2 regions of the Bradyrhizobium sp. UNPA324 genome follow, and region 2 is predicted to be linked to the other one. Evidence: predicted binding sites of a transcription regulator. Region 2 holds the regulator's gene; the other holds the start of a gene.
What was found. The regulator HrcA, encoded in region 2, represses chaperone genes, less so after heat shock. The targets are predictions, from matches to a motif close to GTTAGCACTCNCNNNNNGNGAGTGCTAAC.
Positions count from the first base shown of each region.

Region 1: the regulator HrcA is predicted to act here: its motif matches at 12,675-12,703, upstream of UNPA324_RS16665 (co-chaperone GroES).

Region 1 is NZ_LFJD01000004.1:3,444,674-3,460,649, reverse strand. Features, by position in the region: gene UNPA324_RS16725 (hypothetical protein) at 1-50, shown strand, start outside; gene UNPA324_RS16720 (hypothetical protein) at 125-328, shown strand; gene UNPA324_RS16715 (glycosyltransferase family 2 protein) at 571-1,704, shown strand; gene UNPA324_RS16710 (glycosyltransferase family 39 protein) at 1,711-3,213, shown strand; gene UNPA324_RS16705 (CHASE2 domain-containing protein) at 3,220-5,106, opposite strand; gene UNPA324_RS16700 (FecR domain-containing protein) at 5,151-5,675, opposite strand; gene UNPA324_RS16695 (DUF2778 domain-containing protein) at 6,329-7,408, shown strand; gene UNPA324_RS16690 (glutathione binding-like protein) at 7,416-8,045, opposite strand; gene UNPA324_RS16685 (cysteine hydrolase family protein) at 8,058-8,651, opposite strand; gene UNPA324_RS16680 (LysR family transcriptional regulator) at 8,780-9,613, shown strand; gene lepB (signal peptidase I) at 9,745-10,491, shown strand; gene groL (chaperonin GroEL) at 10,613-12,253, opposite strand; gene UNPA324_RS16665 (co-chaperone GroES) at 12,326-12,643, opposite strand; gene UNPA324_RS16660 (APC family permease) at 13,421-14,698, shown strand; gene UNPA324_RS16655 (DUF3182 family protein) at 14,741-15,802, opposite strand.
Region 2 is NZ_LFJD01000004.1:1,222,900-1,238,875, reverse strand. Features, by position in the region: gene rsmI (16S rRNA (cytidine(1402)-2'-O)-methyltransferase) at 1-870, opposite strand, end outside; gene UNPA324_RS05965 (penicillin-binding protein activator) at 1,209-2,441, shown strand; gene hemW (radical SAM family heme chaperone HemW) at 2,559-3,713, opposite strand; gene rdgB (RdgB/HAM1 family non-canonical purine NTP pyrophosphatase) at 3,700-4,335, opposite strand; gene rph (ribonuclease PH) at 4,347-5,060, opposite strand; gene hrcA (heat-inducible transcriptional repressor HrcA) at 5,228-6,316, shown strand; gene grpE (nucleotide exchange factor GrpE) at 6,415-7,032, shown strand; gene pncA (bifunctional nicotinamidase/pyrazinamidase) at 7,181-7,903, opposite strand; gene UNPA324_RS05925 (hypothetical protein) at 8,122-9,063, opposite strand; gene dnaK (molecular chaperone DnaK) at 9,458-11,359, shown strand; gene dnaJ (molecular chaperone DnaJ) at 11,620-12,747, shown strand; gene UNPA324_RS05905 (class I SAM-dependent methyltransferase) at 12,836-13,435, shown strand; gene UNPA324_RS05900 (NADPH-dependent FMN reductase) at 13,493-14,071, shown strand; gene pyrF (orotidine-5'-phosphate decarboxylase) at 14,078-14,788, shown strand; gene UNPA324_RS05890 (DUF1330 domain-containing protein) at 14,812-15,123, shown strand; gene dapB (4-hydroxy-tetrahydrodipicolinate reductase) at 15,302-15,976, shown strand, end outside.

The DNA.
Region 1 (15,976 bases), 2.2 Mb from region 2:
AGAAGGACATCGTGACGGCCTTCGTCAAGCACAGGCCGCCGACGAAGTAAGGACGTGGTGGCCCTTCCGGCGCCTCGCGCATCCGTGGTATCACAGGGCGCATCTGGGACAGGGATGGGTTTCCATGGCGTCTGAGTCGGTGGGGGGCATTTTGGGCGCGATCGTTGCCGCAATCGTGCTTGCAGTCGCCGTCGTGTTCGGGCCGATTGGCCAGTACGGCAAGCCGCCCAAACCGGCAAAGGTCGAGCCGGCCCCGACTGCGGCACCCGCAGCCCCCGCCGCGCCGGCGCCGCGGGGCCCGATCATCCGGGAAGTGCCCAACCAATAGGGCACAAGAATTCCGGTTTCCGGCCCCTTGCGGAGCGGTCTTGCCGTTCCTATCTAGCCCCTAACGGCGACGTTGAGCAAAAACTCCGGCGCTGGGACGACCTTGGAATAGCTTGGGCTTGCGCCGGATGTACGCGCGGCCCGCCGTTCCGGGGTCGTTGGCATTTTGGGGCCCCTTTTGGGGCGTTTCCCACAGACCCCCCGGCTTGGCAGCGCAGGATGCGGCAGATATACGCTGCCGTCATGAATGAAGCGATCAGACCGGGCTCCGACATTCCGCAGCAGGCTCAAGAGGGCCCGGAACTGTCGGTCATCGTCCCGACCTTCAACGAGCGCGACAATGTCACGGTGCTGTACCGGCGCCTCGAGGCAACGCTCGCCAACGTCGCTTGGGAGGTCGTGTTCGTCGACGACAATTCGCCCGACGGCACCTGGGACGTCGTGCGCGCGCTGGGGCAGCAGGATAGCCGCGTGCGCTGTATCCGCCGCATCGGCCGCCGCGGTCTGTCAGGCGCCTGCATCGAGGGTATCCTGGCGTCCAGCGCGCCCTTTGTCGCCGTGATCGATGCCGATCTCCAGCACGACGAGACGCAGCTGCCGAAGATGCTGTTGCTGCTCGCGAGCGACCAGGCCGACCTTGTGGTCGGCAGCCGCTACATCGAGGGCTACAAGAGCGAAGGCTTCAACAAGCAGCGCGCCGGCGCCAGCGCGCTGGCAACCGAGGTCGCCAGGAAGATGCTCCGGGTCGAGATCGCCGATCCCATGAGCGGCTTCTTCATGATCCGACGCGATCGGTTCGAACAGCTCGCGCCAAAGCTTTCCGTGCACGGCTTCAAGATCCTGCTCGACGTCGTCGCGACCGCGCATGGCACCTTGCGGGCGGTCGAGATTCCCTACACCTTCGGCGCCCGCCAGCACGGCGAGAGCAAGCTCGATTCCATGGTTGCGCTCGACTTCCTCGGCCTTGTGCTCGCCAAGCTGAGCAATGACATCGTCTCGCTGCGCTTCATCCTGTTCGCGATGGTCGGCGGCATCGGCCTCGTCGTGCACTTGACCACGCTGTTCATCGCGCTTCAGTTGTTCAAGGTGCCGTTTGCGGAGGCGCAGGCCGCCGGCGCCATCGTCGCCATGACCAGCAATTTCATCCTCAACAACTTCCTCACCTATCGCGACCAGCGGCTGAAGGGTTTTGCGCTGCTGCGCGGCCTGATCGCCTTCTACATCGTCTGCAGCGTCGGACTGCTCGCCAATGTCGGCGTCGCCTTCTCGGTCTACGACCAGGAGCCGATCTGGTGGCTGGCCGGCATGGCCGGTGCGCTGATGGGCGTGGTGTGGAACTACGCGATGTCCGGCCTGTTCGTCTGGCGCAAGAAATAGCGCGATATGGGCGGGGCTGACGCGCGGATCGTCCGCAATACCGCGCTGCTGATTCTCGCGCTGGTCGGCTTACGGCTCGTCGCGGCCGCCTTCACGCCGATCACCTTCGACGAAGCCTATTACTGGATGTGGTCGAAGAACCTGGCCGGGGGTTATTACGACCACCCGCCGATGGTGGCTTACGTGATCCGCGCCGGCACCATGATCGCCGGCGATACCGAGCTCGGCGTCCGTCTCGTCTCGATCCTGCTGGCGCTGCCGATGAGCTATGCGATCTACCGCTCCGCGGCGATCCTGTTCGGCGGGGTACGTGTCGCCGCGACCAGCGCCATCCTGCTCAACGTGACGCTGCTGGCCTCCGTCGGCACGCTGATCGTGACGCCGGATGCGCCGCTGCTGGTTGCCTCCAGCTTCGTGCTGTTCTTCCTTGCCAAGGTGCTGGAGACCGGCCGCGGCGTCTGGTGGCTCGCGGTCGGCGCGGCCGTCGGCGCGGCGCTGCTGTCGAAATACACCGCGATGTTCTTTGGCGCAGCGATCCTGATCTGGCTCGCTTTCGTGCCGAAGCTGCGGCGCTGGTTTCTCTCGCCCTGGCCCTATCTCGGCGGCCTCGTTGCGCTCGCGCTGTTCGCGCCCGTGATCCTCTGGAATGCGGACCATCAATGGGTCTCGTTCGCAAAGCAGCTCGGCCGTGCGAAGATCGAGGACTTCCGCCCGGTCTTCATCGCCGAGCTGATCCCGACCCAGATCGCGTTCGCAACCCCGCTGGTCTTCATTCTCGGCGCGATGGGTCTGCATGCGCTGACTTGGCAGCGCGCCGGCGCGCTGGCCTCGCGCGTGCTGATCGAAGCGATGTTCTGGACCATCGTCGTCTATTTCGTCTGGCATTCGCTGCATGCCCGCGTCGAGGCCAATTGGTTCGCGCCGGTCTATCCGCCCTTCGTGATTGCTGCTGCGGTCGCCGCCGATCTCGTGCAGTGGAAGCCGCGTGCGCGGCGCCTGGTGGATTTCTGCCTGCGCTGGGCCGCGCCTGCGGGCATCGTGATGTTTGCTGCGCTCATCGTGCAGGCCAACACCGGCTGGCTGTCGGGCTATCGCCGCGATGCGACCGTGCGCAGCGTCGGCGTCGGCTGGCGCGAGCTCGCTGCGGGGATCGAGGCCGAGCGCGCGCGCCATGGCGCGAGCTGCGTGCTCGCGCAGGACTACGGCACCACGGGCTGGCTCGCCTTCTATTTGCCGCGTGGCACCTGCGTGCTGCAGCAGAACCAGCGCATCCGCTGGGTCAACATGGGCGAACCCGATCCAAAATTGCTTGCGGGCAAGCTGCTCTATGTCGACGAGTTGCGTCCCGACGGTCACCCCCTCCTTAACGAGCTCTTTGCGAACGTCACGCAGGTCGCGCAATTGCAGCGCAAGCGCGGCCCGCTCGTGGTCGAGACCTACGGCATCGACCTGCTGGAGGGCGCCAAGGGCGACGTGCTCGACCGCTCACCGCCGCCGGAAGCAAGGTAATCCATCTCAGTCGATCGCCTCGGCCTCGGCCGCGGCCTGCGTGGGCCTGTCCTGATCGCGCCAGAACCACACGGTCACGACGCCTGAGCGGCCGCGGACCTGGGCGAGCAGGGGGCCCGACAGAACGCCGTCGGGAGCCCCGTGGAAGTCGGCCGTATCCAGCAGCGTATCGCTCAGCGCGAGCCGCGCTCCGTTCTGGACGGCCACCTCCATCAGCCGGCTTGCGACGTTGACGGTGTCGCCGGTCGCGGTGATGTGCTGGTGGCTTTCGCCAAGGCGCGAGGCGACGATCTCGCCGAAATGGGCGCCGATCTTGAAACCGAGCCGATCGCCGATGGCCGATGGCAGCGAGGCGATCCAGCGTTCGACGCTGCGATGCAGGTCGATCGCGCATTTCAGCGCGCGCGCCGAATCATCGGGCCTCGCGCCCGGAAGCCCGAACAGGATCATGGCGCCGTCGCCGAGAAAGCCGGTGATGGTGCCGCCGCAATCGACCGCAATCTTGTCGATCAGCGCGTGAAATGCCTTCAGGATCTCCTGGATCGCGTCCGGATCGGTCTGTTCGCTCACGCCCGTGAAGCCGGAGAGATCGATGAAAACCACGGCTGCGTTTTGCCGGACGGGCTTGGACAGGAAATTGGGATCGCGCGCCAGCCACTCCTGCACCGCGGGTGCCTGGAACTGGGCGAGCGACCTGCTCTTGGCGGCGAGATATTGCGTGCGGCGGCCTCCGGCCCACAGCTGGACACCGGCAAAGATCGCAACCGGGGGCACTGCGGCGGCGAGCGTGGTTGCCGCATTCAGCCAGAGGCCATGCGTGAACGCGAACGCATTGAGGCCGGCCCAGGCGATCATCAGAGCGGCCGCCGCCACGATGCCGAGCGCGCTGCGCCGCCAGGCGAGCAGGCCGACCAGCAGCATCGGCAACAGGATCGCAGCGAGCGCGTCGGCGATACGAACCCTGTGATCGCGCACGATACCGTCGCCGGCCACGAGATGCGTGATCGCAGTCGAGACCACCTCGACGCCGGGCATCAGGGAATCGAACGGTGTGGGATAAAAGTCGCCACCGCCGGCGACCGAGGCGCCGATCACGACGATCCGGTTCTCGATCGCCGCGCGATCGAGCGTGCCGTCGAAGATGCTCTGTGCGCTGACGGTGCGGATGGTGCGCCGCGGACCGTAATAGGTGATCGGCAGCGCGAATTCGCTGTCGGTCGGCACCGCACGGTCCCCGAGCATGAGATGATCCGAGGTGATCGTCAGCGGCTTGTCGAGCGCGCGGCTGGCGACGCGCAGGGGGAACGACAGTTCGACCTTGTCCTGCGTCCGGAACAGCATCGGCACCGAGAGCGGCGAGCCCGACTGTCCCGTCGCGACATTGACGACGCCGACCTCAGCGTGGTCAGCGAACGGCGGCAACGGCAGCAGGAAGCGTTCGGCCTGCGGCAGCATGGCGAGGGGACCCGCGCTGCTCGGCTCCACGGTCTCGCTGGCGGACGGGAAGATCGCTGCGGCGGCCAGAACCATGGGGCCGGTGGCAAGCGTGTTGGCGAGCGTCGCGTCACCGATCGCGGCGCTGCGGTCGACGAGCAGGAGATCGATCGCGACGACCTTCGGCTTGAACTGCACGATGGTGTCGACGACGCGGGCGAGGTCGGCACGCGGCAGCGGATAGCTGCCGCCGCGCTTCACCACGGTATCGTCGATCGCGACGATGGTGACGAGATCGGGCGGACGCTGCACGCCGCGGACCTGGGTCCGCCAATCGGTCAGCGTTGCCTCGAGGCGGTCGAGAAAACGGAGATGGCCGGTGGCATGCGCGGCATAGATGCCCGCCCCCCACAGCGCGGTGAGGACGAGGGCCACCAGGATCTGAACGCGTCTAGTCACTAGGTACTGCAATCTTCTTTGTTCTACGTCTTACCGGCGAAACCTTATTGACCAAGCCTTCTCATGAGCGTGTCGACGCGCGGCTGGCCCCATGTCTTGACGGTCAATGGGCCGGTCGCTTCCACGTCGACGCCTTCGCCGGGGCCAAGAACGACGCCGCGCCCGCGGCTCCTGCGATTGACGCCGACACGGCCGTCAGCGACGAAGACGGAGGTCTTGGCCTCAGCGACATCGACGGCCCATCTGGTGCCGCGCACCGCGGCGATCGCCTGCGGCGTCAGCACCTTGAAGGGGTTGCCGCCCGCCTTTTTGGGCACTTCGACCAGCAGCGCTCTGCTGCTCAACTCGACGGAGTCTATATGTCCGTCGCGGTTGGCGTCCTTTAGTTCAAATCTGGCGCCGTTTTCTGCGACAATGGTGATCCCGTTGTCGCACCGCCACACTTGTGTCCCTGCGGTGGATGGCGATGCCGTGCAGCCCGCATTGGCAGCGGGCTGTGCACTTGCAGAGCCGATCAACAGAAACGACCATGCGAGAGCGTAAAACCCGGCGCGCGCGACCCCATTCATGCCAGCCTCCGTTTGCGTGCTTGGCACAGTTCGAGGCAATGTTGATACGGTACCGTATCACACGCAGAGGCTGCTGAAAAGTGCCGTCCTCGCAGCTATTTCGCCGCTGCGGCATTTGCCAGTCCGGTGCGATCAACTTTCGGTCAGGGGGCCGTACCACGTTGAGGACACCGCGCCGCGTGCGACGCGGGAGCGTCTACCGCCGGCGCCGAGAGAGGGGAAGGGACCCATCGCAACGCCAGCCTCGCGCAACGCTTCCCCGTTATCGTCCGGGCATTGAAGACCACGAAAAGGACTTGGTTGGATGCGCTTAAGAAGGCGGCTAGAGACGTCTGCTGAATGCGCCGATCCGGCCGAGAATGATGGTTAACAGACGCGCCTAAGTCCGTAGTTCTGCGGGCTTTTTTCTCAGAATGAGACAGCGTTGACGAGCCGCCCCACATCTGCCCGAACTTAATCCGCATTTAACTAAAAGTCGCCTTAATGACGCTCCGACCCTCTGCGAGATGCTGTTCCCGGATCGTGACCAGCGGCACTTTGAAGGGGGACTGAGTGACACCGTCCTGGACGCAAGGCGAATGAGTACGAGTATCGCTGCGCATAGTTACGCGGCACGGAAGTCCAAGAATTCTCTTCGGAAGCCTTCCCGGAAAATGACCACGACCAATTGGCTCGGCGCCGCGGCGATCGGCTGCGCCATGATGGGCGCCGGCTGGACCATCTACAGCAACGTCTTTGGCGCGAGCGTCTACCCGACCGTCGGCAGCATTGGCTACGACGAGCCCGTGATCAAGCGGGCGCCCAAGGTCGCGCTACGCGAGGCGGGCGACGCCATCAAGGAAGCTTTTGCGCTCCTGCCTGACCGGTTGCAGGTCGCCGCCCCGATCTCGCGCGAGATGTTCAACGAGCGCTTTGCCGCAGCTGCGACCCAAGGTGTGGCCTCGAACGCGGCCAGCGCGGCGCCGGCGACCCAGGTTGCGGTAGCCAAGGATCCGCCGAAGCAGAGCGTGATCGCCAAGGTTGCGGAAGCGCTGAAGCCGTCGGCCCCGGCCAAGATTGCTGACAAGACCGCGGACAAGACCAAGCGCGCTCCGGATGCTCAGATCCAGCTTGCGTCGGCCGATCCGGCCCAGATCGTGCCGGCACCCGAAGCGAAGAAGTCGTTCGCGGACCGCGCCAAGGCCGCGGTGATGTCGATCACCGGTCCGCGCCAGTCGATGGTCGAAAAACTCTGGGGCAAGCGCGAGCCGTCCGGCGGGCTCCTGGCCTATGCCTCGGCCGATGCCAGCATCACCGCGTCTATCGCTCCGAAGGAGCAGAACCCGATGTTCGGCGGCGCGCCGCCCTATGAGCGCGACACTGCCGTCTACGACATCACCGCCAAGACGGTTTATCTGCCTGACGGCACCAAGCTCGAGGCGCATTCCGGCCTCGGCTCGAATCTCGACGATCCGCGCTCGCAGCGCACCCGCATGCGCGGCGTGACACCGCCGCACATCTACACGCTGAAGCCGCGCGAGGCGCTGTTCCACGGCGTGCCGGCGCTGCGCCTGACCCCGATCGGCGGCGAGAGCGCGATCTACGGCCGCGACGGCCTGCTCGCCCATACCTTCATGCTCGGGCCGAACGGCGATTCCAACGGCTGCGTGTCGTTCAAGGACTATTACGCGTTCCTCGACGCCTACCGTAACAAGGGCATCCGCAAGCTCGCGGTGCTGGCGCGGGTGGAGTGAGGCGCGCTCACGCTGCCATCGCCTTGCGCAGCGCCATCTCGGTCGCGATCGCGCTCCGCACTGCCGGCCGCGTCTGCATGCGCTCGAGATAGGCCGACAAGGATGGCCATCGCGCGATGTCGATTCCCGCGGGACGGAGCAGCAGCAGGGCCCAGGTGAGGTGTGCGTCCGCGACGGTGAAGCTGTTGCCGACGAGGAATTCGCGCTCCGCCAGATGCTCCGCCGGCACCGACAATGTCTGTGCGATCCTTGCCCGCGGCTTGGCCAGCGAGCCGTCGTCCTTGTACCAGAAGGTCGGAAACAGGAATGCCTTGTGGATCTCTGAGCCGATGAAGCTCAGCCATTCCTGCAAGCGGTAGCGATCGACATCGCCCGGCCGAGGCGCGAGGCCGCTCTTGGGGTTCAAATCGGCGATGTATTGCAGCACCGCCGCGCTTTCCGTCAGGCGTTCGCCGTTGTCCAGCACCAGCACCGGTACCGCGCCCTTAGGGCTGATGCCGCGAAAATCACCGTCGTCGTCCACGATTTTCTTGGTCCAGAGATGCACCTGATGATAGCTCGCATCCAGACCTGCTTCCATCAGCGCGATGCGGCTCGAGAGCGAGCAGGCCATCGGCGAGAAGTAGAGTTGCAGCATCGCTTTGCTCCCTTATGTCAGCGCATCGCCGCGCGCGATGATCGCGAAGCGGTCGGATAGTTCGGCGAGCGCAACCTCGTGAATGGTCCGGGCGTCCAGCGTGCCGCCGCGCCCGTTGGGCAGGTCGCGCGTGGCGCAGGCATCGGCATCGATCGTCGCGCGAAAGCCGAGGTCGAGCGCGGCACGTGCAGTGGAGCTAACGCACATATGGGTCATGAAGCCGGCCAGCACGATGTTTTTCCTGTCGATCGCGTCAAGACGCGCCTTCAGATCGGTGCCGGCAAACGAGTTGGGCAGCTCCTTTTCGATCACGAGCTCGCCGGCTTGCGGCGTCAGCTCGGCGACAATGGCACCGCGGTCGGCGCTGCGATCGAACAGACCACCCGCCTTGCCGCGATGGGCGATGTGAATGATCGCGGCATTGGCCGCGCGGGCCTTTGCCAGCAGGGCAGCCGCGCGCGCAATCGCGGGCCTGGCGTCCGGCAAGGCGAGGGGGCCTGCGAGATATTCGTTCTGAATGTCGATCAGCACCAGCGCAGCGTCGGTAAGACGCGGCGGGGTAAGATCGGCGCCGGCGAGCTGCAGCAGGGTCTTTGCGGTCGTCATGATCTTGGAATCTCCGGGAGCGAATGGCAGGGCCAACATAGCCCCGGGGCTGCCTGCCGATATGCAGGGAGATTGCAGCGGGTGGCTGCGATATTGCAGGCTCGTCGCGGTCGATGTAACCTCACCCGATGAACTGGGACGATCTGCGCATCATCGCCGCCGTCAGGGACGAGGGCACCTATGCCGGCGCCAGCGCACGCCTGCGCATCGACGAGACCACGGTCGGGCGTCGGCTGTCGCGCATCGAGCGTGCGTTGGGCTTGCGCCTGTTCGAGGCTGCCGACGGCGTTCGCAAACCGACGCGGCAATGTGAGGCGGTGCTGGCGCATGTCGAGGCGATGGCCGCGCATGCCGCCGAGATCGGTCGTCTTGGTGAGAGCGTGGAAGGTCCCGTGGGGCGCCTGCGCATTGCATCCACCAACACGGTCGCCGAGCAGGTGCTGTCGCCGCGCGCGAGCGATTTCCTGCGCGCCAATCCCGGCTTGATGCTGCAGTTCCTCACCTCGAGTGAGAACGTCAAGTTCTCGCGGTGGGAAGCCGATCTCGCGATCCGCCTGCGCAAGCCCGACAAGGGCGACTTTGCAATCTCGAGGCTCGGCGACATCAAGCTCTATTATTTCGAGCCTGTTGCCACCGAAGGCGAGCCGATGCTCTGCGCCTATCCGGACGAGCTGGGTGCCATTCCCGAGATGCAATTCCTGCGCACCAGGAAAATCCGCGCCCGTTGCGTCACCGACAACGTGCGGGTCATCCGCAATTTGGTCCGCGCGCATCAGGCCGCCGGCGTGTTGCCGGAGTATAGTTGTGCGGATCTGCTCGGCGATCGCCGCCTGCGCGCCACGCTGCTGCCGAAGCGACGCGACGTCTGGCTCCTGGTGCAGAACCATCTCAAGCGCGACGCAGCGACGCGCGTGACGATCGACTGGGTCCGGCAGTGCTTCAAGGACCTCCCACAGGACTGACTGCCGGCGACGTTCGTGGCCTTCGCATTGAACGCCGTCAGCGCGACGTGCGACCAAGTTTGACGTTCGGCGGGATTGCGCGCGCGCCAAGGTTGCGTAATCTCGCGACGAGACTTGACCGGGGTGAGCGCATGACCAGTCTTTCGCAAACGATCCGGCCCTCGCGGGCGCAATCGCGCGAATGGAAGGCAATTCTCATCCTGATCCTGCTGGTCCCGTTGCTATGGTCGCCGCTGATCCTGTTTCGCTTCGTCCTGTATCAGCCGTTCAGCATCCCCTCCAGTTCGATGGCGCCGACGCTCATGGTCGGCGACTACGTCTTCGCCGTGAAATATGCCTACGGCTACGGGCGCTATTCCGTCCCCTTCGCGCCGTCCTGGATCTCGGGCCGCATCCTCGCCGCCGACCCAGAATACGGCGACATCGTCGTGTTCCGGACGGCGAAGGACAATTCGGCCGACTATGTCAAGCGCGTGGTCGGGCTGCCCGGCGACCGCATTCAGATGCGGCAGGGCCGGCTCGTCCTCAACGACCGTCCGGTGACGCGCGTCGCGCTGGAGGCGAAGCGGGCCGGTACCAGCTGCGGAGGCGATGACGAGGCGAAGGTCAAGCGCTGGCGCGAGACGCTGCCGAACGGCGCGTCCTACGTCACCAACGACTGCATCGACAGCGGCTATCTCGATAACACCAACGTCTTCACGGTGCCGCCGGGCCATGTCTTCGTGCTCGGCGACAACCGCGACAATTCCACCGACAGCCGCATGCCGACGTTCGGTTTCGTGCCGATGGACAATCTGGTCGGCAAGGTGACGCGGATCTTCTGGTCGCTGGACGAAGACGGCGAGCCGCGCATGGAGCGGCTGGGCAAGGTGCGGTGAGGCAAGGGCCTCTCCTCTCGTCATTCCAGGGCGCGACTTCGTCGCGCCCCGGAATGACGGTCCTCAAAACAAAAACCCCGGCATCGCTGCCGGGGTTTCGTAGTCTTTGAGGTAGCTGGACTTAGAAGTCCATGCCGCCCATGCCGCCGCCGGGGGGCATTGCCGGGCCGGCGCCGCCCTTCTTGGGCAGCTCGGCGACCATGGCTTCCGTGGTGATCAGGAGCGCGGCCACCGAGGCTGCGTTCTGGATCGCGGTGCGGACCACCTTGGTCGGGTCGATGATGCCCTTCTTGACGAGGTCGGCATATTCGCCGGTCTGGGAGTCGAAGCCGTAATTGTAGGCCTTGTTCTCCAGGATCTTGCCGACGATCACCGAGCCGTCTTCACCGGCGTTGATCGCGATCTGGCGAGCGGGAGCCGACAGCGCCTTGCGCACGATCTCGACGCCGGTCTTTTGGTCGTCGTTCTTGGTGCGCAGGCCCTTGAGCTGCTCGGAGGCACGGAGCAGGGCGACGCCGCCGCCCGGGACGATGCCTTCCTCGACCGCCGCGCGGGTCGCATGCATCGCGTCATCAACGCGATCCTTGCGCTCCTTCACCTCGACCTCGGTCGCGCCGCCGACGCGAATCACCGCGACGCCGCCTGCGAGCTTGGCAAGACGCTCCTGGAGCTTCTCACGGTCGTAGTCCGAGGTGGTCTCCTCGATCTGCGCCTTGATCTGGGAGACCCGCGCCTCGATGTCGGCCTTCTTGCCGGCGCCGCTGACGATCGTGGTGTTCTCCTTGTCGATCATGACCTTCTTGGCGCGACCGAGCATGTTGAGCGTGACGTTCTCGAGCTTAATGCCAAGGTCTTCCGAGATCGCCTGGCCGCCGGTCAGGATCGCGATGTCCTGCAGCATGGCCTTGCGGCGATCGCCGAAGCCCGGCGCCTTGACGGCGGCGACCTTCAGGCCGCCGCGGAGACGGTTGACAACGAGGGTGGCGAGCGCTTCGCCTTCGACGTCTTCGGCGATAATCACAAGCGGCTTGCCGCTCTGCACCACCGCTTCCAACAAGGGAAGTAGTTCATTCAACTGAGATAGCTTCTTCTCATTAATGAGGACGTAGGCATCATCCATTTCAACGCGCATCTTATCGGGGTTGGTGACGAAGTAGGGCGAGATGTAGCCACGGTCGAACTGCATGCCCTCGACAACTTCGAGTTCGGTCTCGAGCGACTTGGCTTCTTCAACGGTGATGACACCCTCGTTGCCCACCTTCTTCATCGCGTCGGCGATGAACTTGCCGATCTCCGCATCGCCATTGGCTGAAATCGTGCCGACCTGGGCGATTTCCTCGTTCGAGGTGACCTTCTTGGAGTTTTTGACGAGATCGGAGACCACGGCTTCCACGGCCATGTCGATACCGCGCTTCAGATCCATCGGGTTCATGCCGGCGGCAACCGACTTGGCGCCTTCACGGACGATCGCAGCGGCGAGCACGGTCGCGGTGGTGGTGCCGTCGCCAGCCGCGTCTGCGGACTTGGAGGCGACTTCGCGCACCATCTGGGCGCCCATGTTCTCGAACTTGTCCTCGAGCTCGATCTCCTTGGCGACGGTGACGCCATCCTTGGTAATACGGGGAGCGCCGAACGACTTGTCGAGCACGACGTTGCGTCCCTTCGGACCGAGCGTCACTTTTACCGCATTGTGGAGGATGTCGACACCGCGCAGCATGCGGTCGCGGGCCTCGACTCCGAATTTGACTTCTTTGGCTGACATAGTGGGTTTCCCTGAGTTTTTGACTTAGTCATCACCCTTGATGAGGCGCTCGACAGGCGCTTGAGCGACGGATTAGGCGGCCTTCTTATTCTTGGAAGACACGTCGGTGAGAACGCCCATGATGTCGCTCTCCTTCATGATCAACAGCTCCTGGATGCCGATCTTGATCTCGGTGCCCGACCACTTGCCGAACAACACGTGGTCACCGACCTTGACGTCGATCGGGATCAGCTTGCCGTTTTCGTCACGACCGCCGGGGCCAACGGCGATGACTTCACCCTGGGAGGGTTTTTCTTTGACCGTGTCGGGAATGATGATGCCACCGGCGGTCTTCTCTTCCGCGTCGATGCGCTTGACCACGACCCGGTCGTGAAGCGGACGGAATTTCATGCTCTCCTCCTATCTTCTAGTCGCTTTTTGAAATAGCAGTCGAAGGTAGCGAGTGCTGGCCGCTCCGAAAATAAGCCGGCTTGGTCGGCAAACAAGACAAAGCCGCGCAGGATTTCGAAAATCCGTCGCCCTCACCGGTCCGCGGAGCCCATTGAGGGGCCACCTAAAGGAGCCCCTGGAATCAAGTCTTGGCTGGTTGGAGGAAGCCGCTGGGGGAACTCTAGGCGGGCTTGTACCGCCTGCCCAGGTGTTGTTTGGCTTTGCCATCCAATGGCTAGCCGGGCAGGGTTGCGCGCGTCTGGATTAGCCTGTGCAGGTACAACGATGCCGCGTCCAACGGCAGTCTAGACCCGCGGCGGTACGCGGAGAGGCCGGGAAATCCCATCCCTCTCGCCTAGCGAGAGGATCTGAGCAGCAGCAGTCGAGCAAGTTTTTTTATAGATTCTCTCCCTCCGCCATTTGCACGATTTTGTACGCCAAACTACGATGTTCTGCGATTTTGCGCTCCTGATGGCAGCGGTCGGTGCTCGCTAGCGATTGTGCTGGCCGCGGAAGCTCCCGGCGATGTAGCGCCGCAACGGCAATGTTCCGGCGAGGAACTGACCAAGGGTTCGATTCGTTTTTTACATTCTGCATGAGAAGGTCCACTGACTTTCCTGGCAGGTAGTGAACGGCCGGAGCGTTAGCGCTATGCGACGCGCCTGGACATTAGAAGGATTGCGTTCGCGCTGCGCTGCATGAACTCCCGAAGCCGCGAGCCCGTCCGGACAAACTCGCATGGGCAAGAATGCACGACAACAGAGCTTAAGGCGCGAGCTTGGGCCGATCACGGCTACACTCTTCACAGCCGGGATGATGGTTGGCATCGGTATCTTTGCCACCATCGGTGCTGCCACCGCAGCCGCGGGGAGCGGCATCCTGATTGCCATACTCCTCGGCGGCAGTGTTGCCCTTGCGACCGGCATCAGCGCCGCACAATTGGGTGCGAACAATCCGACCGAAGGCGGCGCTTTCACATGGGCACGCGATGTCCACCAGCCTACGCTCGGCTTCATTGCGGGCTGCGGATATCTCGGCAAAAATCTGATCTCGGTCAGTGTCATCGCACTCGCCTTCGCCACTTACCTGGGGCAGGTCATTCCGGCGATTCCCGTTCACTTCGTCGCGGCGGCTGCGGTCGTGACTATCACCATTCTGAACCTGTTTGGGATCCAGCTGACCTCGCGGGTGCTCATCAGTCTCCTGCTGTTCGTCATCGCTGTGCTGTCGATATATGGAGCGTTCTCGCTGCACGGGATCGAGCAGGGTCACTTCGTTCCAGTCTTAGGGGCCAATGGACTGATGGGCATCGCCAGTGGCGCGGCTATCTTTTTTTGGACCTGGGACGGCTTTATGCGAATGGCCATCATGGCCGGGGAGGTCAAAGATCCGCGTCGCACTATTCCGATCGCCATCATTGGAGGTGTAGCAATCGCGGCGGTCATGTTTGTCGGTGCGGCCGCGATTACCCTCGGCGTGCTCGGGCCCGACGACGTCGGGGCGCAGGATACCCCGCTGCTCGCAGCGGCGCTAAAGGCAATCGGCCCGTGGGGCAAATGGGTCATCTTGGCAGGCGCGATCGCTGCCGCGCTTGCGGAGATCTTGGGCGATCTCCTGAGTGCTTCGCGCGTCGTGCTGCCGATGGCAGAGGCCCACGAGCTTCCCAGTTGGTTGGGAAAAATTCACCAGCGATCGCGGACGCCGCGTCATGCGGTCATCTGCCTTGGCGTGCTCAGCGCAAGCGCCGCCTTCATCTTTGATCTTCGGCCCCTCATCGAAGTCGGCGGCTCCTTTATGCTCGTGTGGTATTTCATCACGCATTTTGCTGCGTTGAATCTACCGGTTCGGAAGCGCCTCTATCCCTCGATCATCTCGTGGTACGGAATCGTGGGATGCATTGGCCTGACGATAGCAATGCCTCATTTCGCGGTCATCGCTGCGGTAGGAACCCTGGCTATATTAACGCTGGCCCGCCTTGTCCTGCATCGTATGCACCCGCGATGGCGGGCCGCGTGACGCGGCAGGTGCTAGAGGTACTTCCGGCATCGTTTGACAAGCTTACGCCACTTGGCACAGCGCCCGTATCGCCGTCGTGTATCTGACCAGTGGTCCCTCCTCCGGATCGTCACCGTGGAAATGGATGGCGGCGCCAACCGGGATTTTGCGCGGCTTTCCATATTCCTTGACGGACGCAGTCTCGACCACCTGTAGGCCCGGATCATTGGCGAAGGCAGTCAGAGCGGCGAGTTCCGCAGTGCTTGCGCCACCCGAACGCCAGGAGGCCTCGAACACGCCGGATCGCCACTGTCCGTGCTCGTCAATGCCTTGTCCGACGTCGTAGTTGCGGCGTGAGGCCAGGAAACCGGGAAATTTGGCAGCGTTGCGGTCGTATATTCGAGCTTGTTTCACGGCGAGCCTAGCTTCGGCTTCCATGGGAAGACCCTCAAGTGCTGACCAGCCGCCTCGAACACAAATGAGATGCGAGCCTCCGTAGACCGAGAGTCCGTGATTGTTCGTAACCGTACGCTGTGTGCCATGGTAGGCGATCGACCGATTTCCGATGGTGGTGGAGCCGACGCTTCGGGTCATGACGCGACGCAGGTTGGTCTCGAGCACCAGGCCATGAGAGGCGAGCTTCTCAGCGGGGAAATTCTCTAAATACGCTTCCAGTTCACCCAGGCTCCTGACAACGGCTTGCCCGTGACCGCCGTCGCCCAGCGGCTCCTTCAGGTGAACTGTCCCCAGCGTCAAGATTCGTTCGGCGGCCAATCTTGCATCGTCAGCGGAAAATGCCGTGAACCCCGGAAGAACCGCACTATGGACACCATCCGCGAATGCTGATGACCAGCCAGAGGGGCATGCCGCGTGCGTGGCAACCAGGCGATGCGTGATCGCTTTGGTCTTGACGAAGGGGTAGGGCACCACCGCGCCATAGAGCTGATGTGAAGAATGAATACCAAGATCCTGAGCTTCATCGCGCATCAGCGTGTCGCTGGGAACGAAGAAAAAATGACCGGCGACATGTGCTCTTGGATCAAATTCCCCTACAAAAGGGTGTTCAATTAGGCGCGCGATGCTCTTCGCGACCACGGATAGCGTGACCTTCTCGTGGGTGTACATGGGGGCGCTTAGTCCGGCGAAATGGACAGCGACCGCCTCCACAGCGTGCTGTTCACGCCGAATGCGGCGAGGCGCTGACGCCCCTGCAGGGTCAAATCTATGATGGGAAGTTAGACTGGGTCGGTCCATGAACAACCATCTCAACAAGTGAGCATTGGTCAGTGCTTGGACGGA
Region 2 (15,976 bases):
GAGCGCGACCGCATGCGCCACGGCATCCTTGACGCTGTGCGCGGCAAGCTGCTCGCGCAACAGACCGTCGAGGGCGTCCATTGTCAGCACCTCGGCGTCGGCCGCTGGCGGGCCGATCACCAGGACGAACTCGCCGCGCGTCTCCGGCGCGTCCGCTTGTCGCGCAAACTCGGCAAGGGGCGCGCGCCTGACCTCCTCATGCAGCTTGGTCAGCTCGCGGCAGACCGCGGCGTCTCGCTCACCCATGATCTCGGCAAGATCGGTCAAGGTGGCCTGCATCCGATTTCCCGACTCGAACATCACCAATGTCGCGTCGATGCGTGCGAGCTCGGCCAGGCGCGTCCGGCGCGCGGCGGATTTGGCCGGCAAGAAACCCTCGAAGAAGAAGCGGTCGGTCGGCAGCGCCGCCACCGACAGCGCGGCCAGCACCGAGGACGGGCCGGGCAGCGCGTATACCGCATGGCCGGCGGCGCAGACCTCGCGCACCAGCTTGAAGCCGGGATCGGAGATCAGCGGGGTGCCGGCGTCCGAGACCAGCGCGACCGAGCCGCCGGCCGCGAGCGCCTCCAGGATTTTTGGACGGGCAATCTCCGCATTGTGCTCGTGATATTGCCTGAGCTGCGCCGCGATGGCGTAGCGCTCGGTCAGGCGCCGCGTGATGCGGGTATCCTCGCAGGCGATGACGTCGACGCCGGCGAGGGTCTGCAGCGCCCGCAGCGTGATGTCGCCGAGATTGCCGATCGGGGTCGCGACCAGATGGAGGCCCGGTGCCGCCTTCGGCGCCGCCAGCCGATGGGCATCGATGGAGAAACCGCGCGAGGCGGCGTCTTGAGCGTCAGGCGTATTTATCGGGGCCGGCTTTGCGCGCATAATGAAGTCAACTTAGGCACGATCCGCAGGGCTGGGAACCGGCTCGCCGAAAAAGATCGTGCCGAGGTGAGGGGCGAGGAACGGACGGGAATGTGATCGGTCAGGATCACGTCGGGAGGGAGTTAGGGCCCTCGCGCCATATTCGCGACGGAAACGCCGCCTTGATGCTGCAAGAGCGACGGCGAACAGCTGCCGGGACAGGAAGGCGGCCGCGTTAAGCGGTTATTATCCTTTTGTTTTGGTTAACTATTTGCCGACAATATGCCTGAATCCGCGGCCTTTGTCGTGGAAAGAAGATCGTGATCGGCCGGCGACGGCGGGTCAGAAGAGAAGCTGCCATGGTGGGCCCGCGTTTTCCAAAGTCTCCCCTTCCGGGGTCCCTGATGTCAGGGGCGACCCGCCGGAGCGCGCTCGGCCTGTTGCTCGGCGCGCCCCTGCTGTCGGCCTGCGCCGGCGTACAGCAGAGTCTCAGCCAGTTCTCCAACCCGTTCTCGAGTTCCGCGCCGCCGGCCCAGCCGGCAGGTCCCCCGCAGCAGGCGACGACCGCCGGCACCGGCGGCGTCAAGGTCGCCGTGATCCTGCCGCTCTCGGCCGCGGGCAATGCCGGCCTTGCCGCGCAATCCATGCGCAACGCCGCCGAGATGGCGCTGGCCGAGTTCCAGAATCCGAACATCCAGCTCCTGATCAAGGACGACAATGGCAGCCCGCAAGGCGCGCAGGCCGGCGCGCAGCAGGCGGTCGACGAGGGCGCCGAGATCATCCTCGGACCGCTGTTCGCACAGTCGGTGCCGGCCGTGGCGCAGGTCGCGCGCACGCGCGGCATCCCGGTTATAGCGTTCTCGACAGATTCCAGCATCGCCGGCCGCGGCGTCTATCTGCTCTCCTTCCTGCCGGAGTCCGACGTCAATCGGATCGTCGAATATTCCGCCAGCATCGGAAAGCGCTCGATCGCGGTGCTGGTGCCCGACAATGCCTATGGCAATGTCGTCGAGGCCGCGGTGAAGGTGGCAGTGCCGCGGCGCGGCGGGCGCATCGTCGCGTTCGAGAAATACGGCGCCGACCGCGCGACGCCGGCACGCACGGTGGCGCAGCAGCTCGGCAGTGCGGACGCGCTGTTCATCGCCGATGACGGCGACGCCGTGGTGACGGTCGCTGACGCGATGACCGCCGCAGGCGCGAACTTGCGCAACATCCAGCTGCTCGGCACCGGCCTGTGGGACAATCCGCGCGTCTATGCCAATGCGAGCCTGCAAGGCGGCCTTTATGCCGCGCCCGACCCGGCCGGCTTCCGCGCCTTCTCGGGCCGCTATCGCACCAAGTACGGCGGCGAGCCGATCCGCACCGCGACACTCGCCTATGACGCCGTCGCCCTCGTCGCCGCGCTCGCGCGGACGCAGGGCACCACGCGCTTCTCGTCCGATGTGCTCACCAACCCCTCGGGATTTGCCGGCATCGACGGCCTGTTCCGCTTCCGCGCCGACGGCACCAATGAGCGGGGCCTTGCGGTGATGAAGGTGACGCAGGGCGGTGGCGTTGCGGTGGCGGGCTCGCCGAAGAGCTTTGGGGCGTAGCTCAGGACGACGGTGCCGTAGGGTGGGCAAAGCGATGCGTGCCCACGGCTTCAATCCATTCGCGAAGAGATGGTGGGCACGGCGCAAGTGCGCCTTTGCCCACCCTACGAGAGCTCGTTACGCCGCCAAATCCGCGACCACCGCATCCAGCACGGGAAAACCGCTGCTGGTCACGCGCAGCCGTCCGGTCGCATCGACCGTGATCGCGCCTTCCTCGCGCAAGAGCGCGATACGACGGGGATCGAGCGGACGGCCGGCGAGGGCCTTGTAGCGCTCGGGGTCGATGCCTTCCGCGAGCCGCAATCCCATCAGCAGGAACTCGTCGGCGCGTTCCTCGCTGTTGAGGAGATCGTCGGTGATGATGCCATGGCCGTTGGTCTCGACCCGCATCAGCCAGGCCTCGGGTCGCTTCTCGGTGGCGGTGGCGTGCCTGATACCGTCAATGTCGAGGCGGCCGTGCGCGCCGGGGCCGATGCCGGCATATTCGTCGCCGCGCCAGTACACCAGATTATGCCGGCACTCGGCGCCGCGCCGCGCGTGGTTGGAGATCTCATAGGCGGGTAGCCCAAGCTTGTCGCAGGTCTCCTGCGTGACGTCGTAGAGCGCGCGCGCGACCGCTTCATCCGGCGTCTTCAATTTGCCGGCCTGATGCAGGCCGAAGAACGGCGTGCCTTCCTCGATCGTCAATTGATAGAGCGACAGGTGCTCAGCCGCCTCGTCGATGGCGAGACGCAGTTCATCGGCCCACATCGACGGCGTCTGGTCGGGGCGGGCATAGATCAGGTCGAACGAATAACGGTCGAACGAGCGCCGTGCGATGGCGACGGCATCGAGCGCCTCGCGCGCACTATGCATGCGGCCCAGCGCTTTCAGCGAGGCATCATCGAGCGCCTGCACGCCGAGCGAGACGCGGTTGACGCCGGCACTGCGATAGCCGGCAAAGCGCGTGGCTTCGACGCTGGTGGGATTGGCTTCGAGCGTGACTTCGACGTCGCCTGCAACGCTCCAGTGCTTGCCGATCGCATCGAGCACCGCGCCGACCGTTGCGGGCTGCATCAGGGACGGCGTACCGCCGCCAAGGAAGATCGAGGTGACCTCGCGTCCGGGCGCACGTTCGGCGGTGGCTGCGATCTCTCGCGCGAAGGCGGAGGCGAAGCGTACCTCGTCGATCGCGGCGTGGCGGACATGGCTGTTGAAATCGCAATAGGGGCACTTCGACAGGCAGAACGGCCAGTGCACGTAGACGCCGAAGGCTTCCTTAGCGCGGCTCAAGGCAGATCTCCGCCAGTTTCACGAAGGCGCGCGCACGGTGCGACAGGCCGAGACCGAGCGGCGGCAGCCCGTGCTTCTCGATGCTCTCCATCTCGCCGAAGGTGCGCGTATGGCCATCCGGCAGGAACATCGGGTCGTAACCAAAACCGGCAGTGCCGCGCGGCGGCCAGACCAGCGTGCCGTCGACGCGCGCCTCCACCTCTTCGAGATGATCGTCGGGCCAGGCGACGCAGAGCGCGGAGACGAAATGCGCTGTTCGGCGGTCCGGCGTGGTGGCGCCGCGCTCCTGCAACAGGCGCTCGATTTGCGCCATCGCCGCGTTGAAGTCCTTGGCCGGGCCGGCCCAGCGCGCGCTGTAGATGCCGGGCGCACCGTCGAGTACGTCGACCACGATGCCGGAATCGTCGGCGAAAGCGGGAAGCTTGGTCGCCTGCGCCGCCGCGATCGCCTTGATCGCGGCGTTGCTGCGGAAATCGGTGCCGGTCTCATCCGGTTCGCCGAGCCCGAGGTCACCGGCCGACACCGCCTCGACGCCGTGGGGCGCCAAAAGCTCCCGCATCTCGGCAAGCTTGCCGGGATTATGGGTGGCGATGACGAGCTTTCCGGTGATTCGGCGGTGCATGGGCCTATTGACTACGCGACAGCCAGTTTCTGCAAGTCCACGAGACGCGCAACGCCCTTGCGGGCCAGCGCCATCAGCGCCAGGAACTCGGCTTCCGTGAACGGTTCGCGTTCCGCCGTGCCCTGCACCTCGATGATGCGGCCGTCGCCGGTCATGACGAAATTGGCGTCGGTCTGGGCTTCCGAATCCTCGGCATAGTCGAGATCCAGTACCGGCGTGCCGTTGTAGATGCCGCAGGAAATCGCGGCGACGTTGTCGCGCATGACGTTGGCCTTGATCATGTTGCGCGCCTTCATCCAGTTGATGCAATCGGCGAGTGCGACCCAGGCGCCGGTGATCGAGGCCGTGCGGGTGCCGCCGTCGGCCTGTAGCACGTCGCAATCGACCGTGATCTGACGCTCACCGAGCGCTTCGAGATCGACGATGGTGCGAAGTGAGCGGCCGATCAGGCGCTGGATCTCGACGGTGCGGCCGCTCTGCTTGCCAGCGGCGGCCTCGCGGCGGGTGCGTTCCGAGGTGGCGCGGGGCAGCATGCCGTATTCGGCGGTGACCCAGCCGCGGCCCTGACCCTTCAGCCACGGCGGCAGGCGGTCTTCCAGCGTGGCCGTGACCAGCACATGGGTGTCGCCGAACTTCACCAGGCACGAGCCTTCCGCATATTTGACCACGCCGCGCTCCAGCGTCACGGGGCGCAATTCGTCGGGCGCACGGCGGCTTGGCCGCATGGAAATCCTCCAAAACTCAACGGGAAAGGCTGTTCGCGGTGCTTGTAGGTGGGGTGAGGGTGGGCGGCAAGGGCTTATTCAGCCCCTGATTCCGGGGCTGCAAACGCAACGCTTGTCAGAAGCGCCCGGGATGGACAAATTATGAGGATCTGAGAGGAGTTACCGCTGTGGCCCATCACGATCCGATCCATCTGATCGCGCCGCGCGCAGGCCTCGCCCAGCTCAACGAGCGTTCCCGCGATATCTTTCGTCAAATTGTCGAAAGTTACCTCGCGACCGGTGAGCCTGTGGGCTCGCGCAATATCTCGCGCCTGATCGCGATGCCGCTGTCGCCGGCTTCGGTCCGCAACGTCATGGCCGATCTGGAACAGCTCGGCCTGATCTATGCGCCCCACACCTCCGCCGGCCGGCTGCCGACGGAACTCGGCCTGCGCTTCTTCGTCGATGCCTTGATGCAGGTCGGCGACCTCAACGAGGCCGAACGGCAGTCAATCCAGAGCCAGCTCACGTCCGTAGGTCAGGCGCACTCGGTCGAGGCGGCGCTGGACCAGGCGCTGACGCGGCTATCCGGACTGACGCGGGCTGCGGCGGTGGTGCTGACGCCAAAATCCAATGCGCGGCTCAAGCACATCGAATTCGTCCGCCTGGAACCGGAGAAAGCGCTGGTCATCCTCGTCGGTGAGGATGGTCAGGTCGAAAACCGCGTGCTGGCACTGCCCCCCGGAGTTCCCTCCTCGGCGATCACCGAAGCCGGCAATTTCCTGAACGCCCGCATCCGCGGCCGGACCCTGGCCGAGGCGCGGCTCGAGCTCGAGACTGCGCTGGGCGAGGCCCGCGCCGAGCTCGATCAGCTCGCACAGAAGGTGATTTCAGCCGGGATCGCCAGCTGGTCCGGCGGCGAGAACGAGGACCGCCAGCTCATCGTGCGCGGCCACGCCAATCTGCTCGAAGATCTGCACGCGCTGGAGGATCTGGAGCGGGTGCGCCTCTTGTTCGACGATCTCGAGACCAAGCGCGGCGTGATCGATCTGCTCGGCCGGGCCGAGACCGCCGAGGGCGTGCGCATTTTTATCGGCTCCGAGAACAAGCTGTTTTCGCTGTCGGGGTCGTCCACCATCATCTCGCCCTATCGGGATGCCGCCGGCCACATCGTCGGCGTCCTCGGCGTGATCGGCCCGACGCGGCTGAATTATGCCCGCGTGATCCCGACCGTGGACTACGCCGCCCGCATCGTCAGTCGCCTGCTGGGGGGCTGACCGGCGTTTGAACCGATCACGGGCGCTTGATTTTCGACGCCCGAAGCACGATATCCGGGCCAGCAAAATCCCTTGGAACAAGTTCGAGAACAGAGCCGATGACCGATCGAGACCGGCAACCCGAAGACGCGGCTGCGCCGACTGGCGAGCCCGTGGTGTCAAAGCCCTACATCATGCCCGACGATCCCGAGCCCGGCTCGGTTGAAACCTTGCAGAAGGAAGTCGCCGAGGCGCGCGATCGCATGCTGCGGACGCTGGCCGAGATGGAGAACTTGCGCAAGCGGACCACCAAGGAAGTCGCTGACGCCCGCCTCTACGGCATCACCGGCTTTGCCCGCGACGTGCTCGACATCGCCGACAATCTTCAGCGCGCGCTCGATGCCGTTCCGGCCGAGGCCCGTGCCACGGCCGATCCCGGCCTGATCTCGCTGATCGAGGGCGTCGAGCTCACCGAGCGGTCGCTGCTCAACGCGCTGGAAAAGCATGGCGTGAAGAAGCTCGATCCGCAGGGCCAGAAGTTCGACCCGAACTTCCACCAGGCGATGTACGAAGTGCCCGATCCGTCGGTGCCGTCGGGCACCGTGGTCCAGATCATGCAGGCCGGCTACACCATCGGCGATCGCGTGCTGCGTCCGGCTTTGGTCGGCGTCGCCAAGGGCGGCGTAAAGCCCGCGCCCGCGGCGAACAACAATGAATCCAGCAGCGCGGCGAACTGAATCCTCAGACCCTCATGGTGAGGAGCCGCGCCCTTGCGCGGCGTCTCGAACCATGAAGGCCAAGGTGCCGCAGCGGGGGCCTTCATCCTTCGAGACGCGCGCGAAGTAGCGCGCTCCTCGGGACGAGGGTTTTGCAGTGTTGCGTGTCCTACGCACTCGCCGCGATATCCGCAGATTGAATCCGCTTCACGCCGGCCTTGGCCATGTCGGCCCAGGCCTTTGCGAGCGAACCCTGCGTGTCGATGCCGCGGCAGGCGTCTTCCACCACATAGACTTCGAAGCCTGCCTTGCGCGCGTCGAGCGCGGTCCAGGCAACGCAGAAGTCTGTCGCGAGCCCTGCGACGAAGACGCGTTTGATCTTGCGCGCCTTCAAATATCCGGCAAGGCCCGTCGAGGTCTTGCCGTCGGCTTCGAGGAAGGCCGAATAGCTGTCGACGTCCTTGTGAAAACCCTTGCGGATGATGAGCTCGGCGTGCGGGATCGCAAGGTCCTTGGACAGCGCCGCGCCGTCGGTGCCCTGCACGCAATGATCGGGCCACAGCACTTGCTTGCCGTAGGGAAGGTCGACGGTCTCGAACGGCTTCTTGCCGGAGTGGACTGAGGCAAACGAAATGTGGCCTGGTGTGTGCCAGTCCTGTGTCATCACCACGTTCGCAAACGCCTTCGAGATCTTGTTGATGACGGGCACCACCTGCTCGCCTTCCTTCACGGCAAGGCTGCCGCCGGGCAGGAAGCAGTTCTGCACGTCGATCACGAGCAGCGCGGAGGCCTCGTCCGGCTTGATCGATGCGGCCGCAAACAGCGCGGTTGGCGCGAGAGTCGCGAGCGCCGTCGTTCCAAGCATTGCCAAAATCTGTCGCCGATCCAGCATCGTTCGCCTCCCCTTGTGAGCCAATCGAGGCGAAGCCTAATTCTGCGCGCGAGCGAACAGAAGCCCGAAAATGCAGCCGGCTTTGGTTAGCGGCTAAGCGCTCGTCCCGCGCGTCGGGTGAGGGTTTTCTCCTCTTGGGGGGTCTTGATTGCGGAGACACCCTCTCCCCATCCCTCCCCGCAGGCGGGGGAGGGAGCGCATCCAGCTCGTGGATGCGCTCAACCCTTCGGCTGAATTCCGTCGCGCACGGCGCGGAAGCGGGTGAAGGCGGCCTGCCACTGGTCGCGCGGAGCGCTGGCGATGATGCGCAGCGAGGCGCCGCTGCCCGAGAAACGAATCCACTGCACCACGGTCACCGGCGTCTTGTCCTTGCCGCTGACGCCGTCGATCCTGGTCTCGAAGCCTTGCTGGCCATTGATGCGGATCGGCTCGGACATGGTGACGCGGGATTCGCGCAGTCCGGGGATTTGCAGCGCGGCCTCCTGGGCGAAGCGGGCGCGGTCGTCGGCGGCTTGCGGGGTCGCGCCGATCACGCCGAGGATCATGAACGGCTTCGATTCATAACCCGAGCCCTCGTTGCCGTCGGCCAGGATGATGCTGCTCCCCGGCGCCAGGGTGCGGATGTCCTTGAAGTCGGCAAGATCGGTGATCTTGAACGGCATCAGCCCGATCTGCTCCTCGGCCGAGACCTGCTTGCGGGTGGTGGCGCTCGCGAACATCTGCCGCACCGCCTCGTCGGTGTAGATCTTGGTTGCGTTCTCCGGGATCTGCACCGCGACATAGCCGGAGAAGCCGGCACCCGGCACGATCATCGAATAGCGCTTCACCGGGCTGTCGCCGGCCTTGCCGGTCTCAGTGGTGAAATAGGCAAGACCCGCGGGGGTCTCGACCTTATCCTGCTTGACGCCGCTCGCTCCGGCCGGATTGGAATTGAAGGCGCTCACGACCTCGCCATAGGCGGCCGGCGGCAGCTCGGTGATCAGCACCTTGACGCTGCCGTCCTCGCTCTCGAAGCCCGGAAAGGTCTTGGCCGTGTTGAGGCCGACCAGCGGCACCATGCCGAGGCGCAAGCCGGGCGGAAACACGGCGTCGGCAGCGAGGGCCGGAAGCGCGGAGGCGGCGAGAAGGGCGAGCGCGGCGAGGGGGCGGATCAGCTTCATGGGCACTCTGATTGGTTCACATTGAGACCGTTCGATGGTCGGCCACCGGGCCGCTTTGTCGCGCGAAGCAGCTCTGGCGGCTGTCCGGCCGGTCCGCCTTTTACCGGGTTTGGGCTTGCGGCGACAGGGCGGGCGGGCTTGCGGTAGCGGGGGCTTGCCGGAGCCCGAACCTGTTAATAATTCCTCACCCGCAAGGGCGGTCGAGCCCGGATATCATCTTCCAAAACCCAATGTTTTAGCGGCAGAAACCTAGCTTCGGTCCTTGCGGGCCCCTCCCCCCCTCCTATATGAGCGTCAATCATCGCAATATCGCGGATGTTTGATCTTAGGGGGTTTCGGTTTGGGTGCCTTCTGGGCCCAGCCAACCTGCCGCAAAAAGAAGGATATCAGGACCATGGGAAAGGTCATTGGGATCGACCTCGGCACCACGAATTCGTGCGTCGCCGTGATGGATGGCAAGAACGCCAAAGTCATCGAGAATTCCGAAGGCATGCGCACGACGCCCTCGATCGTCGCCGTCACGGACGACGGTGAGCGCCTCGTCGGCCAGCCGGCCAAGCGCCAGGCCGTTACCAATCCCGAGCGCACCTTCTTCGCAGTGAAGCGCCTCATCGGTCGCCGCTACGACGACCCGATGGTCGAGAAGGACAAGAAGCTCGTCCCCTACAAGATCGTGAAGGCTTCCAACGGCGATGCCTGGGTCGAGGCCGACGGCCAGACCTACTCGCCCTCGCAAGTCTCGGCGTTCATCTTGCAGAAGATGAAGGAGACCGCGGAAGCCCACCTCGGCCAGAAGGTCGACCAGGCCGTCATCACCGTTCCCGCCTACTTCAACGACGCCCAGCGCCAGGCGACCAAGGACGCCGGCAAGATCGCGGGCCTCGAAGTGCTGCGCATCATCAACGAGCCGACCGCGGCCGCGCTCGCCTATGGCCTCGACAAGACCAAGGCCGGCACCATCGCAGTGTACGATCTCGGCGGCGGTACGTTCGATATCTCCATTCTCGAAATCGGCGACGGCGTGTTCGAGGTGAAGTCGACCAACGGCGATACCTTCCTCGGCGGCGAAGACTTCGACATGCGCCTGGTCGGCTATCTCGCCGACGAATTCCAGAAGGAGCAGGGCATCAACCTGCGCAACGACAAGCTCGCGTTGCAGCGCCTGAAGGAAGCCGCTGAAAAGGCCAAGATCGAGCTATCCTCGACGACGCAGACCGAGATCAACCTGCCGTTCATCACCGCGGACCAGACCGGTCCGAAGCATCTGACGATGAAGCTCACCCGCGCCAAGTTCGAGGCGCTGGTCGACGACCTCATCCAGAAGACCGTCGAGCCCTGCCGCAAGGCGCTGAAGGATGCCGGCGTCACCGCCGGTGAGATCGGCGAAGTCGTGCTGGTCGGCGGCATGTCGCGCATGCCGAAGGTCCAGGAAGTCGTCAAGCAGCTGTTCGGCAAGGAGCCGCACAAGGGCGTCAACCCGGATGAAGTCGTGGCGATCGGCGCTGCGATCCAGGCCGGCGTGCTCCAGGGCGACGTCAAGGACGTGCTGCTGCTCGACGTGACCCCGCTGTCGCTGGGCATCGAGACGCTGGGCGGCGTGTTCACCCGCATCATCGACCGCAACACCACGATCCCGACCAAGAAGAGCCAGGTGTTCTCGACCGCCGAGGACAACCAGAACGCGGTCACCATCCGCGTCTTCCAGGGCGAACGTGAAATGGCGGCCGACAACAAGATGCTCGGTCAGTTCGACCTGATGGGCATTCCGCCGGCTCCGCGCGGCATGCCGCAGATCGAGGTGACCTTCGACATCGACGCCAACGGCATCGTCAACGTCTCGGCCAAGGACAAGGCCACCGGCAAGGAGCAGCAGATCCGCATCCAGGCCTCCGGTGGTCTGTCGGAAGCCGACATCGAGAAGATGGTCAAGGACGCCGAGGCCAATGCCGAGGCGGACAAGAAGCGCCGCGAGGCCGTCACCGCCAAGAACGAGGCCGATGGCCTGGTGCATTCGACCGAGAAGGCGCTGGCCGAGCACGGTTCGAAGGTCGCCGAGAGCGAGCGCCGCGCCATCGAGGACGCCGTCAGCGACCTCAAGGAAGCGCTGAAGGGCGACGACGCCGAGGCGATCAAGGCCAAGACCAACACGCTGGCTCAAGCTTCGATGAAGCTCGGCGAGGCCATGTACAAGCAGCAGGCCGAGGCCGACGCCAAGAAGGATGCGGCCAAGGACGACGTCGTCGACGCGGAATTCACCGAGGTCGACGACGACAAGAACAACAAGAAGTCCGCTTAAGCCCCGAGAGGGTCACGATGCGGACGGCTTGGACCCCACACGCGCTACCGGCCTCCTCCCTTACGGGGGAGGCCGTCGCGTCGGGCTCGACGGGCCAACATTCTGTTTCAATCGTGCCCGTTACGATCAATCAATTCCCAGCCGCTATGCTGAACGCAGGCATGCTGCCCTCTGCCACAAGGCGGAAGGCTGCCTATATCGTTGCGTGGCGACGTCGTTTTGCTCCAACTTGAATCGCGATTGGATAGACCGAGTCCGACATGTCCACGTCCACCAAGCGCTGCTACTACGAGACCCTCGAGGTCGAACGCGACGCCGACGAAGGCAAGCTGAAGTCGTCGTTCCGCAAGCTCGCGATGAAATTCCATCCCGACCGCAATCCGGGGGATGAGACCAGCGAAGTCAAGTTCAAGGAACTCAACGAGGCCTACGAGGTCCTGAAAGACAAGGACAAGCGCGCCGCCTATGACCGTTACGGCCATGCCGCTTTCGAGCAGGGCGGTGGCGGCGCCGGCTTCGGCGCGGGCTTCGCCTCCTCGTTCTCCGACATTTTCGAAGACCTGTTCGGTATGGCCGGACAGCGCGGCCGCGGCGGTCGTGAGCGCGGCGCCGACCTGCGCTACAACATGGAAATCACGCTCGAGGAAGCCTTTGGCGGCAAGACCGCGCAGATCGAGATTCCGGTCTCGGTCACCTGCGAGGCCTGCTCGGGCATCGGCGCCAAGGCCGGAACCAAGCCGAAGACCTGTTCGACCTGTGGCGGCGCCGGCCGCGTGCGGCAGTCGCAGGGTTTCTTCACGCTGGAGCGGACCTGTCCAGGCTGCCAGGGCCGGGGCCAGATGATCGAGGATGCCTGCCCGTCCTGCTCGGGCCAGGGCCGCGTCACCCGCGAGCGGAATCTTTCGGTCAACATTCCCCCGGGTGTCGAGGACGGCACCAGGATCAGGCTCGCCGGCGAAGGCGAGGCCGGGGTCCGCGGCGGCCCGCCCGGCGACCTCTACATCTTCCTGTCGCTGGCCCAGCACCAATTCTTCCAGCGCGACGGCGCCGATCTGCATTGCCGTGTGCCGATCTCGATGGTGACGGCCGCCCTCGGCGGCGAATTCGAGGTGCCGACCATCGAGAAGGGCAAGGCCAAGGTGAAGGTGCCGGCCGGGACCCAGTCCAACCGCCGATTCCGCATTGCATCAAAAGGCATGCCGGTGCTGCGGTCGCGCCAGATGGGCGACATGTATGTTCAGGTGGTGGTCGAGACCCCGCAGAACCTCACCAAGAAGCAGCAGGAATTGCTGGCCGAGTTCGAAAAGCTGTCCTCCGGCAACACCCAGCCGGAATCCGAGGGCTTCTTCGCCAAGGTCAAGGATTTCTTCGGTAATCGGGCGAGTTGACTCGGCTTGACCGTGCCGCCTTCGGCCTATACGTCTTTATGACCATTTTCTGACACGCCGCGGTCCCGCGGTCCCGTCCGGTCCAGACATGCCATTGCCATCGTCCGCGCGTGCGTTGAAGAAGCCTCGTCTCGACGACGAGGTGCGCTTTCTCAGATCGTGGATCGAAAAGCCGCTGCACATGGGCGCGGTGATGCCGTCGGGCAAGCTGCTCGCCCGGACCATGGCCCATTACGTCGATGTCGATTCGGACGCGCCCGTGGTCGAGCTCGGGCCCGGCACCGGCGCCATCACCTCCGCCCTCATCGAGCGCGGAGTCGACCAGAAACGTCTCGTCCTCGTCGAATACAATCCCGGCTTCTGCGCGCTGCTGCGCGACCGCTATCCGCAGGCCAAGGTGGTGCAGGGGGATGCCTATCGCCTGCGGGACACGCTCTGGAACGTCCTGAGCGCGCCGGCCAGTGCGGTCGTCTCCGGCCTGCCGCTCGTGACAAAACCGATGCTGACGCGGCTGCGGCTGATCCGCGATGCCTTCACGGCGCTGGCGCCCGGCGCGCCCTTCGTCCAGTTCACCTATGCGGTGGTGCCGCCGATCCCGAAATCGCTGCCCGGCGTGTCCACAGAGGCTTCGGAACGGATCTGGATGAACCTTCCGCCGGCCCGCGTCTGGGTGTATCGCAAGGACTAATTCCGCCGGCTTCCTTCTCTGCGCGGCGGGCTTGTTTCGCCGAACGTATGGAAGCGGATGTCCGCACCGAAAATCCTGGTCATTCCCGGCTCGCTGCGCACCGGCTCGCACAATGCGAAGCTGGCGGCGGTCGCTGCCTATGAATTTGCCCGGGCCGGCGTCGACGTCACCCGCATCTCGCTCGCCGATTTTCCGCTGCCGATCTACGACGGCGATCTCCAGGCCAAATCCGGCGTGCCCAAGCACGCGATCAATCTCAAGCGCATGATCGGCGCCCATCACGGCGTGCTGTTCGTCACGCCCGAATACAACGCCTCGGTGCCGCCGCTGCTCAAGAACGCGATCGACTGGGTCAGCCGCGTGCACGAGCTGCACGAGGCGCGCGGCGATGTGTTCCGCAACCGCGCCTTCGCGCTTGCCGGCGCCTCGCAGAGCCGGCTCGGTGCGGCGCGCGCGCTGCAGGCGCTGCGGCTGATCCTGACCTCCTGCCACGCCAATGTGATTGCCAGCCAGCTCACGCTCGGCTTTGCCGACCAGGCCTATGACGATATGGACAAGCTCAAGAACGAGGGCGATATCGCCGCGTTGAAGGAGCTGGTCGCGCAATTGATCGACATTTCCCAACGCATGATGTGAGGTGACATGACGCCAGCCGAGATCGCTCCAAAGGACCGCCTGATCGTCGCGCTCGATCTGCCCAGCGTCGATGCCGCGGAGGCGACTATCAACCGTCTCGGCGACAGCGTCACCTTCTACAAGATCGGCTATCGGCTCGCTTATGCCGGCGGATTGCCGCTGGTCGGCAAGCTCGCCGACAAAGGCAAGAAGGTCTTTCTCGATCTCAAGCTGCACGACATCGGCAACACCGTGATGCAGGGGGTCGAGAGCATCACCAGGCTCGGCGCCACCTTCCTGACCGTGCACGCCTATCCGCAGACCATGAAGGGCGCGGTCGAAGGCCGCGGCAATTCGAGCCTGAAGATCCTCGCGGTGACGGTGCTGACCTCCTACAACGAGGACGACCTGCACGCGGCCGGCTATCGGCTCGGCGTCTCCGAGCTGGTCGAGGCGCGCGCGCAGCAGGCGCAGGTGCTCGGCATCGACGGTCTGGTGTCCTCGCCGGAGGAAGCTGGTGCTCTGCGCAAGATCGTCGGCCACCAGATGCACCTCGTCACACCGGGCATCCGGCCGGCAGGCTCGGCGACCGGCGACCAGAAGCGCATCATGACGCCGGGCCGCGCGATCACCGCCGGCGCCGATTATCTCGTCGTCGGACGTCCGATCGTGGAAGCCGCTGATCCCAAGGCCGTCGCAGACGCCATCCAGGCCGAGATTGCGCAGGCGCTTGGCTGATCAACAACACAGGGAGAAGAGCAATGGCAAAGGGCTACTGGATCGGGCGCGTCGACGTGAACAATGACGAGGGCTACAAGCCCTACGCCGTCGCCAACGGTCCGATCTTCAGGAAATGGGGCGGCCGCTTCGTCGTCCGCGCCGGCAAGTTCACCACCGTCGAAGGCGCCAGCCGGACCCGCAACGTCGTGATCGAATTCCCGGACTACGAGACCGCGATCGCCTGCTTCAATTCGCCGGAATACCAGGCCAACATCAAGGTGCGCCAGCCGCACTCGGTTGCCGATCTCATCATCATCGAGGGCTATGACGGCCCGCAACCGCAGGACGGCTGAGAGGAGGCCGTCATTATGGGGCGATGCGAAGCATCGAACCCCGGTGCGCAATTGCGCACCTGAGAATCTCGAGATTCCGGGTTCGGCTCTGCGAGCCGCCCCGAACGTGCCGCCGCTGTCCCCCTCGGTTGCCGGAACTTCATCCCCCCGCTACAACGGCGGCGAAGAGGATCACACCATGTCCGACATGCGCTTGATTGTTGCTGGGGCCGGCGGCCGGATGGGCCGCGCACTGGTGCGGGCGATTGCCGAGAGCCAAGGCGCGGTGCTCGCGGGTGCGCTGGAGGCGCCGGGCTCGGAGCTGCTCGGCAAGGATGCCGGCGTGCTCGCGGGATTGCCCGCCAACGGCATCAAGCTCTCGGCCGATCTCTGGGCGATGTCGAAGGAGGCCGACGGCATTCTCGATTTTACCGTGCCGGCCGCCACCATCGCCAATGTCGCGATCGCCGCCCAGCGGGGCATCGTCCATGTCGTCGGCACGACGGGACTCTCAATGTCCGACAACGCCGTGATCAAGAGTGTCACCAACCGCGCCGTCGTGGTGCAGTCAGGCAATATGAGCCTGGGCGTCAACCTGCTCGCCGCGGTGGTCAAGCGCGTCGCCAAGGCGCTCGATCAGGGTTTTGACATCGAGATCGTCGAAACCCATCACCGCATGAAGGTCGACGCCCCCTCCGGCACCGCGCTGATGCTGGGCCAGGCCGCAGCGGCCGGCCGCGGCGTCACCCTCGATGACCATTCCGAGCGAGGCCGCGACGGCATCACCGGCGCGCGCAGGCCGGGCAATATCGGCTTCGCCTCGTTGCGCGGCGGCACCGTCGCCGGCGACCACAGCGTGACCTTCCTCGGCCCC